Regions from separate parts of the Yersinia sp. 2541 StPb PI genome, predicted to be linked through region 1. Evidence: predicted binding sites of a transcription regulator. Region 1 holds the regulator's gene; each other region holds the start of a gene.

Region 1 (3,289 bases):
CAAGAAGTCAGCGCCTTCTCCGGTCAATAATTGCAAGATATAGACTGCGGTTATGGTTCTGCCAACAACAGATAGCCCGTAGTTTTTACGTTGAACCAGATAAGCGGCAAGGGTAATGAGCAGCATAATGCCAAGGGTGGCACCCTCTGGCATTGGCAGATGCAATAGACCAGCGGCCAATATCAGCCCAATCAAGGTGCCGAGTGCACGGTGATGGATTCGTACCTTGGTGGCGTTATAACCGTTCTGCGTTACCAGCATCACAGTAAGCAAAATCCAATAAGGTTTGGGTAGATGAATTAAGTTACCGATATAGCTACCTGCTGCCAGTGTTACGCCCAGACGAGCCGCTTCCCGCAGTGCACCTGATTTGAACGACAGATAGCTGATCAACGCCGGCCAGAAAGGTTGTGGTTGTTGGCTGGACATCAGGTCACGGTCATACAGTGGTCGCCGGTCACTCAATAGCTGGGTCACGTGGCTGATATGGTAGTAGTAGAATTGTGCGACCGGGTTGTCTGGGTGTGCCTGTGCGATGCTTGCCAGTTCTGTCAGACCATCATCGGCAGTGAAATGCTCATCAGCATGGTGGTGATAGAGAATGTCGTTGGCGATGCTGCGCATTTGAGCTGAGATTTTCTGGCAATTACGGCGTATCACGCTATCAATCTGTGTCTGCTCCATTAACTCTTGTGCTTTTTCTGGCTGAATCAGGGCCGCAGTAATGTGCTCTTGCAAATCGAGAGCCATTTGGAACAATCCCAACAACCGTTTCTGTTCTTTCTTCGTGGTGTTATGAATCAGATTAAATTGCTGATAAAGCTGATTAATCTTGTCCATAATCGCCTGTTGTCTGTCCAGCAGCGGCGGTATCGATTTTTCCGGCTCAAGGTGCTGAGCAAACAGGCTGTATTTGGTGTCACAATAATCGGCTAGTAAGCGATAAAGCTGACTCAAAGGTTCGCGAATCGGTTGATCCTTGCAGAGTCGGAACCATAACCCGTTAAACACCCCATACCACAGTGTCCCTACGGCACACAGCAACGGGGCTTGCCAGATCGGAGCGCGGCCCACCATGCTGAGGCTGAAAATAGCAGCAATCAGTGCCGCGGGTAACAAATGGCCATTCAATTGGCTAATCGCCCCACTCACTCCTAGAACTAATGCCAGGCTGAGCATGACAGCAGGCAACGGAATACCCCATAGCAGCAGTTGCTGGGTTAGGAAGCTACTCACAGTAAACAGCGCGCCGCCGACCAGCAGACGCCGGAAAAAATGTTGGTGTGGTGTATCCAGTGAGGCAATGTTGCAACAGGCGGGTATCAGAGAAAACATCAAGCCCAGCCGAAGTTCGCCGAGAGCGAACCCTAATGCTGCAGGCAGGCAGAGCACTAATGTTTGGCGTAGTGCGTAATTAACTTCAGGATGATAAATAAGCCGTTGCCATTTCATAAAGGCCCCAGAAATTTATTGATCACAAAAGATTAAAAAACTGATGCCGACAGTATCGGCACCAGTTTAGGGGGAATTAACGGGTGCCGTAGACGACAATCGTTTTACCGTGTGCGGAGATCAGGTTTTGATCTTCCAGCATTTTTAGTATCCGCCCCACGGTTTCGCGGGAGCAGCCAACTATCTGACCAATTTCCTGGCGGGTAATTTTAATCTGCATCCCATCTGGGTGGGTCATGGCATCAGGTTGTTTTGCCAGATTAAGCAGCGTTTGTGCAATACGCCCAGTCACATCAAGGAAAGCAAGGTTGCCCACTTTCTCAGATGTAATCTGTAAGCGACTCGCCATCTGTGAAGATAGGCGCATTAAAATATCTGGATTGACCTGAATCAGCTGACGGAATTTTTTGTAAGAAATTTCAGCCACTTCACAGGCGGTTTTTGCTCTAACCCAGGCGCTACGTTCTTGGCCTTCTTCAAATAATCCAAGTTCGCCGATGAAATCTCCCTGATTAAGATAGGAGAGAATCATCTCTTTACCTTCCTCATCTTTGATAAGCACCGCAACGGAGCCTTTCACGATGTAGTAAAGCGTTTCGGCCTTTTCACCTTGGTGAATCAGCGTACTCTTCGATGGATATTTGTGGATATGGCAATGAGACAGGAACCATTCGAGAGTCGGGTCTGTTTGTGGCTTGCCGAGAACCATTCGCTGTTATCCTCTGTTGTTATCGCTGCCTAACATAACAGGGCTCAGAGTTCCCTGTACGGCGTGCTTATAAAATACACTTTCTCGTAGCATATTAATTTGCTCAACTGCCGAAAGGTATAGCCAAGATACGTACCGGGTAGAAACCCTCCACTGAGTATTGAGAAGCTACCCTATTTAATTCTAGAAACAACACTTTCGGTTCTGTTTGTAGCACAGGATGAAGCCAGTGTCTTGTGTTGTATCGCTTCAGCATGATGAACATCGGGTTACATTGCCAGTTTGTAAATGAAAGGGTAGTCTGGATCAGAAAATTTAACCGGGAGCAAGAGTTATGCAGGCACGTGTAAAGTGGGTTGAGGGGCTGACATTTTTGGGTGAATCGGCATCAGGTCATCAGGTGTTGATGGACGGTAATGCTGGAGACAAAGCACCGAGTCCGATGGAAATGTTGTTAATGTCAGCAGGCGGTTGTAGCGCGATTGATGTGGTCTCTATTTTACAAAAAGGCCGCAATGATGTGCGTGATTGCGAAGTGACATTAACCTCGCAGCGTCGCGAAGAGGCACCGCGTCTATTTACGCAAATCAACCTGCATTTTATTGTCAGCGGCAAAGGTCTGACCGACAAAATTGTGGAACGAGCCGTTGAGCTGTCAGCAGAAAAGTATTGCTCCGTCTCACTGATGTTGGGTAAAGCGGCGACGATTACCCACAGTTTTGAGATCCGTGACATCGCCTAAGCAAACCCTTCGTACTTGAAGCTGCAGGGTTGTTAGCTGCGTTCGCTCACCCGAATCACTTACTTATGTAAGCTCATCGGGATGAGTTCGTTTGCCGCCTACCTGCAGCTCCAATTACTTTGGGTTGGGATAGAGTCAAATTATTTTTCTCTCTCTCCAGCCATTGCTATACTGCGGCTTCAAGAATGAAGGAGATTAACCGATTTTCTCCCCTTCCAGCAACTGCTGCACTAGCGGCGCCATAATCAGCTCCATTGCCAGCCCCATTTTTCCGCCGGGTACCACCAATGTATTGATATTAGAGATAAATGATCCTTGCAACATCGCTAGTAAGTAAGGGAAATCAATTTGATCCAAACCCCGGAAATGAATAACCACAAAGCTTT
Region 2 (3,289 bases), 2.0 Mb from region 1:
ATTGAACTCAGACATTTACGTTATTTCATTGCCGTAGCAGAAGAATTGCACTTTGGTAGGGCGGCAGAGCGCTTGCGCATTTCTCAGCCACCACTCAGCCAGCAAATTCAGAGTTTGGAAGAGCAAATTGGTGCCCGACTCTTGGCGCGTAACAACCGTAATGTCAGCCTGACCCAAGCCGGCTCCTTGTTTTTAAAGGAGTCTTACCAAATTTTAGCCCAAGTGCATTCGGCAGCGGAAAAAGCGGGGCGTTTGCATCGCGGAGAATCCGGCGAACTGACTATCGGTTTTACTTCATCGGCACCTTTTATTAGCACGGTATCTAAAAATTTACAGGCATTCCGGCAACTGCATCCTCAAGTGCATATCAAAATGCGGGAAGTTAACAGTAGACAGCAAATTGAACCTTTACTGGATGGGCGGCTTGATCTTGGTGTAATGCGCAATACACGATTGCCGGAGGCACTGCAATATCGTCTGTTGTTACGTGAACCTTTGGTTGCCGTTGTCCACGAAAAAAGCCCCTTAGCGGCTTTACCTTCGGGGAGTGTTAAATTTAGCTCACTGGCAGAACAACCCTTTGTTTTCTTTTCGCGTGAAGTGGGTACTGCCCTGTATGATGAAATCCTCGCACTATTAACCCGCGCGGGTATCACGCCTTATATTACGCAAGAAGTAGGAGAGGCGATGACCATCGTCGGTTTGGTGTCCTCTGGTTTGGGCGTGTCGATACTGCCGGCCTCATTTACCCGAGTAAAAGTGGATGGGGTGAAATATTTACCTTTGGCTGAACCTGATGCCACCACCGAAGTGTGGTTGGTTAATCATAAACATCGGCCAGTAACCGCCCCAGCAGAAGCGTTGATTCGCTTGATGGCTAAGGATACTCAAGCGACGCCCGCCAACTGACTCCGTATAAATAACCAGCAGTAAAGCCAGGAAAACCGGTGATTATGTGCAGTAAATCACATAACTAATCAAATAGTTGACGGCATATACTAAAAGCCCCAACATAGCCGATAATCTTTATTTAGAAGCGCGAAAAATACTCGGTTGGCAGAGAAGGAGCCGGTTCAGTGATAACGGATGGACAGCCTGGGCACATTGATCAAATCAAGCAGACCAATGCAGGAGCCGTTTATCGGCTGATTGATTTGTTCGGCCCAATATCCCGTATTGAACTGTCTAAACGGGCGCAACTGGCCCCGGCCAGTATCACGAAGATTGTGCGGGAACTGGTTGAGGCTCATCTGGTCAAAGAGACCGAATATCAAGATATTGGCAGCCGTGGGCGGCCTGCCATTGGTTTAGTTCTTGATACCGAAGCTTGGCATTATGTCTCTGGGCGTATCAGTCGCGGTTCTATTACTCTCGCCTTGCGTGATCTCAGCAGTAAACTGGTGGTTGAGGATCAAATTCCGTTACCGGATAGTCATCCTGAACCGCTACTTAATCGTATTCTCAATGAAGTTGATCAATTCTTTATTCGGCATCAAGACAAGCTTGAGCGGTTAACTGCGATTGCAATTACTATGCCTGGCATCATTGATGCCCCGGCGGGTATTGTGCATAAAATGCCGTTTTATGATGTTGATGAGATGCTGCTTGGCCCAGCACTGGAACAGCGCACGGGATTACCTGTCTATCTACAACACGATATTTGTGCCTGGACGATGGCCGAAGCACTGTATGGTGCTTCACGTGGCTGTCAGAATGTCATCCAGGTGGTGATTGATCATAACGTCGGTGCTGGTGTTATCACTGCCGGAAGGGTATTGCACGCAGGTAGTCGTAGCGTAGTGGAGATTGGTCATACTCAGGTGGATCCCTACGGCAAGCGCTGTTATTGCGGTAATCATGGCTGCCTTGAGACAGTTGCCAGTATCGAGAATATGTTGGAAATTGCCCAGCAACGATTAAATGGTTCAATGAGTTCGCTATTACACAGTTCTCCACTGAATGTTGAATCTTTATGTGATGCGGCGCTGGCGGGCGATCAGTTAGCTAAAGATATTATTCTGGGCGTTGGCCACAGTGTTGGCCGAATTATTGCCATTATGGTCAATTTATTTAACCCGGAAAAAATTCTGGTCGGTTCCCCATTAAATAAAGCCGCATCTATTCTACATCCGGCAATTGCGTCATGTATTCGTCAACAAGCACTACCTGCTTACAGTGAGAATATTCTGGTTGAACCTACAGCATTTTTTAATCAGGGCACAATGCCAGGAGCTGCATTAGTAAAAGAAGCGTTATATAACGGTTCATTATTGGTGAAGTTGCTGCAAGGGTAGGTATTAACACTAATAATTATGGGTTAATTATTAGTGGGTATGTACGATGTATTCCTCCTATTATTTGGTGTTATCCGTTAAAAACCTCTCTCAGTTCGGCAAAACCTTGCGCTAACGCAAGCTGTCTGTTGTCGGCATCGCCTAGACTTTTATCCATGTTGCCAATTTCGCTAATGTTAGGCGGAAAGACTTGAGTCTAAGTGGCCAGATTGCGGAGTATTGTTATGTTAACGCGTGTATTTGTGACGGGTACCGACACTGCTGTCGGTAAAACCGTGGTGTCACGGGCCTTACTTCAGGCCTTAAGCCAAAATGGCAGAACAGCGGTAGGCTATAAGCCGGTAGCGACAGAAAGTAAAGAGACACCTGAAGGGTTGCGTAATCAGGATGCACTTATTTTGCAGGCTTCATCCTCTATAAAGTTGGATTATCAGGAAGTTAATCCATTCCCGCTGCAAGGGGATGTTATCCATGCCTGCACGGATACGCTGATTAATTACGGTGCAATGACCGAAGGATTACAACGTTTATCCGCCAAAGCCGATACGGTTGTGGTCGAAGGTTGTGGTGGCTGGAAAGTTATGATGAATGACCAGCGTTTCTATTCTGATTGGGTGATACAGGAACAATTGCCGGTTATTTTAGTCGTCGGAATTAAATTAGGTTGCATCAATCATGCATTATTAACAGCACAAGCCATTATCAACGATGGATTACCCTTATTGGGATGGGTCGCAAATCGAATTAATCCCGGATTAGCTCATTACGCCGAAACAATTGCTATGCTACGCGAACGGTTACCTGCGCCACAATTAGGGCAATTACCTTATCTTCCTCATCCAGAAGAGAAGCCGCTGGCGAAATATTTAGATTTGACGGCGATCGGCTGATCATCTATTTATCCCTTTGGGCTGATTAAATTAATAGTGGCTATCCACTATTGCATTAGTTGCCTATTTTAGCGTGAATGATATACCGAAATCGGACGCAACCAT
Region 3 (3,289 bases), 240 kb from region 1:
TATCGTCCAGCGTTTCAATCACTTTCTGAGTGCTTGCTGTCGTGTTAGCCACCTCCACCAAACGTGCTGTCAGGTTGGTGTACAACTGGCTATCAAGGAAGTTGGTCAACGAGATATGTTGTGCCTGTGGCGCATGGCGCATGGCTCGCTCAGTCAAATCACGGTGGGTGATAACCAAGTCCACATCTTCTGGTAAGTTGTTGATAGCACAGTTAGTCACCGAGATATGTCTCAAGCCCGCATCTTGTACTTTCTTACGCAGCACACCGGCCCCCATCGCACTAGAACCCATACCCGCATCACAAGCTACGATGATTTTACGTACGGTGGTCAGGTCGCCTGCGGCAGCGGCAGCATTCGCCGCTTGTGCGCCTTTAGATTGCGCTTTCATATCTTGCATACGGCGAGTCGCATCTCCCAGACTGTCTTCCTCGTCGTCTTTGACTTTAGAGGTTTTCAGCAAGATAGCAGACACCACGAAGGAGACGGCAAACGCAGCAGCAACTGCAGCAATGTTGGCAAAATAAGCACCTTTAGGTGTCATCGCCAATACTGCCAGGATAGAACCAGGAGACGCAGGTGATACCAGGCCGCCGTTCAGCACAGTCAGAGTGAACACACCAGTCATACCGCCCAGAATAACCGCCAGCAATAAGCGCGGGTTCATCAGCACGTATGGGAAATAGATTTCGTGGATACCACCGAAGAAGTGGATGATAGCCGCGCCACCAGCAGACTGCTTAGCGTTACCTCTACCGAAGAACATGTAAGCCATCAACACACCCATACCTGGGCCTGGGTTCGCTTCGATCAGGAAGAAGATAGACTTACCGGTTTCAGTCGCCTGCTGGATACCCAGAGGTGAGAAGATACCGTGGTTAATCGCGTTATTCAGGAACAGGATTTTAGCTGGTTCGACGAAGATAGACGTTAATGGCAGCAGGTTAAGCTGCACCATGATATGCACGCCTTTAGCCAACACGTGGGACAACACTTCGACCAGTGGACCAATCGCCATAAAGGCCAAAATCGCCAACAGCATACCGATGATACCGGCTGAGAAGTTGTTAACCAGCATCTCAAAGCCGCTTTTGATTTTACCTTCAACCCAACGGTCAAAGTGTTTGATTGCCCAGCCACCCAGCGGACCCACAATCATCGCACCGAGGAACATTGGCATATCCGCACCAACGATAACCCCCATGGTGGTGATAGCACCCACCACACCACCGCGATCACCCCCCACCAAACGGCCACCGGTAAAACCGATCAGCAGTGGTAACAGGTAGGTGATCATTGGGCCAATCAGTTTGGCTAGCGTTTCATTTGGCAGCCAGCCGGTTGGAATAAACAGTGCGGTGATAATACCCCAGGCAATAAATGCCCCGATATTGGGCATAACCATGTTACTGAGGAATCGGCCAAAATTTTGAATTCTGACCTTTGCGTCTGGTGAAAACATAAAACACCCCTATTGGTACGCGCTAACAATAAGAGCGCGATATAATTGTTTTGTTGAGGCAGTTCTGCAAAACCCGCCGGTGTTATCGAATACAAACACGCTGTATGCAAAACAAACTCTAGCATGCTCCTTTATTCACGCGTAGCTCACTGCATTTATGTGACAGAAGTCACACCAAACCCCCTATTATAGGGGTGTGCTTGTTGACGCAGATCACACTAAATGACTGTAAGAAAACCACGACGACGAATTTTTAAGCTACAAAGCCCGATAAGAGTGATATAAATCACATTTTGCGTGGGTTAGTTTGTTTTGAAAATGTGATGTTAATCACAAGTTATTTTTGCTCGTGGAGAGGAGATGAGACATTCACCCTGCTAATAACCTCTCAGACTCAACTCTCGGTAGAAATGTGTAATAAAATAACAGGGGGAAGGGGGCACATTATTGGAGCGGGTTTCGGTTGATATGGGTTTAGTGCTTAGGTTCGGATCAGGTTTCGGTTGATAAACGCTCCGAGGTCATTTTAGCTCAGTCGCCTCAACCGAGTTAAGGCCCATAAGCGTGGGCCTTAACAATCCGCGCTTGCGCACGTATCGCTTGCCTGCGGCTCATCATTACGCTGGCGGGACGGCTTTATTATGGCCTCTTTGAGGCTACCCTTCGGGCCAACGCAAGCGTTGTTCAAAACTGCTTCGCAGTGTTGCCGCATCCCTGCTCATGACGCCTAAATCCGCCGTCCATGGCGGATTTCGCTGACTTCATTCTTCACTCGGCAGCTCAAATGTGCTTTTAAAGTCAAAAGAGAAAATCAAAACCTAAAGCGATGGTTTTGACGTTGAGCGCAATCAGGAATATTGCCGACAAGGAATGAGGGTAGAGTGAGCGGGCATGGACGCCCGCGAAAAGCGCGCTTGAGCAGGAGCGAATCGCGCTGGCTCGTCAGCCCGAAAGACGCGGACGGTTTACCCGCAGGGCAATATTTCGCGCAAGCGCGGGATTGCACAAGGGGCCACGCTTATGGCCCCTTTGCCGGTTGGTTCATCGCAGGTTAAGTAAATTCAGTTACTTTAACAACCGAACTTATTCACTTATCAAATACTAACCGAAAGAATAACTCGATCAGTCCTAACAACCGAACCGATCACCAAATCAAATCAAATCAAATCAAATCAAATCAAATCAACCAAAACCATCACTGCATGACACTCGCAACACTCTTCTGTGCCGTCATCATCGCCGGATACTTGGCGACTAAATTAGCCATCATCGTGTTATATAGCGCTGCTTGCTGTGGGGTCTGGAATTGAACGCCGCCATTATTGAAAGTGACCTGCGTTCCCTGCTGCTGCAAGAAATCACCAACTTGTGCCAGATCCTGCACAAAAGCAGAAATCACCGGCACTGCTGGGATCAACACATTGGCTGGCTGAGTCACAATATTATCGAAAGCTTTATTAAATACCACTTTCAAATCATCAGGCTGTTTCAATGCAGCAACCGCACTATCGGCTTGTGTTTTTGCCGTACGAATCTGTTGCACTAACAAGTTCAATGCACCTGCGGACTGCTGTAATGCATCACGCTTGGCGAGATAATCCTGCGCCACGCGAATCTCATTGATTTGAGCAATCGCCGGGCTCAAGCTGGCATCAACAGATTTGGTAAGCTGCTGTGAAAAAGTGACTAAAATCGCATAATCACTGACATAAGGGCCAAATTTCTGTTTTTGATCTTCGCTCAGTGTTGGCAGTTTCATCCCGCTACGCATCACTGTATTTTGCAGATAATCAATAAAAGCCTTACGTTGTTCTGGCTCTTTATCCC

What was found. The regulator CRP, encoded in region 1, controls carbon source genes, mostly activating them, when cyclic AMP is high. The targets are predictions, from matches to a motif close to ATGTGANNNNNNTCACAT.
Positions count from the first base shown of each region.
Region 2: the regulator CRP is predicted to act here: its motif matches at 954-971, upstream of mlc (sugar metabolism global transcriptional regulator Mlc).
Region 3: the regulator CRP is predicted to act here: its motif matches at 1,737-1,754, upstream of V1953_RS00165 (PTS mannitol transporter subunit IICBA).

Region 1 is NZ_JAZGQB010000001.1:279,703-282,991, forward strand. Features, by position in the region: gene V1953_RS01090 (YccS/YhfK family putative transporter) at 1-1,452, opposite strand, end outside; gene crp (cAMP-activated global transcriptional regulator CRP) at 1,529-2,161, opposite strand; gene V1953_RS01100 (OsmC family protein) at 2,496-2,903, shown strand; gene V1953_RS01105 (phosphoribulokinase) at 3,099-3,289, opposite strand, start outside.
Region 2 is NZ_JAZGQB010000001.1:2,277,140-2,280,428, reverse strand. Features, by position in the region: gene V1953_RS10145 (LysR substrate-binding domain-containing protein) at 1-909, shown strand, start outside; gene mlc (sugar metabolism global transcriptional regulator Mlc) at 1,077-2,294, shown strand; gene bioD (dethiobiotin synthase) at 2,519-3,184, shown strand; gene clcB (voltage-gated ClC-type chloride channel ClcB) at 3,253-3,289, opposite strand, start outside.
Region 3 is NZ_JAZGQB010000001.1:37,636-40,924, reverse strand. Features, by position in the region: gene V1953_RS00165 (PTS mannitol transporter subunit IICBA) at 1-1,462, opposite strand, end outside; gene V1953_RS00160 (DUF3053 domain-containing protein) at 2,658-3,289, opposite strand, start outside.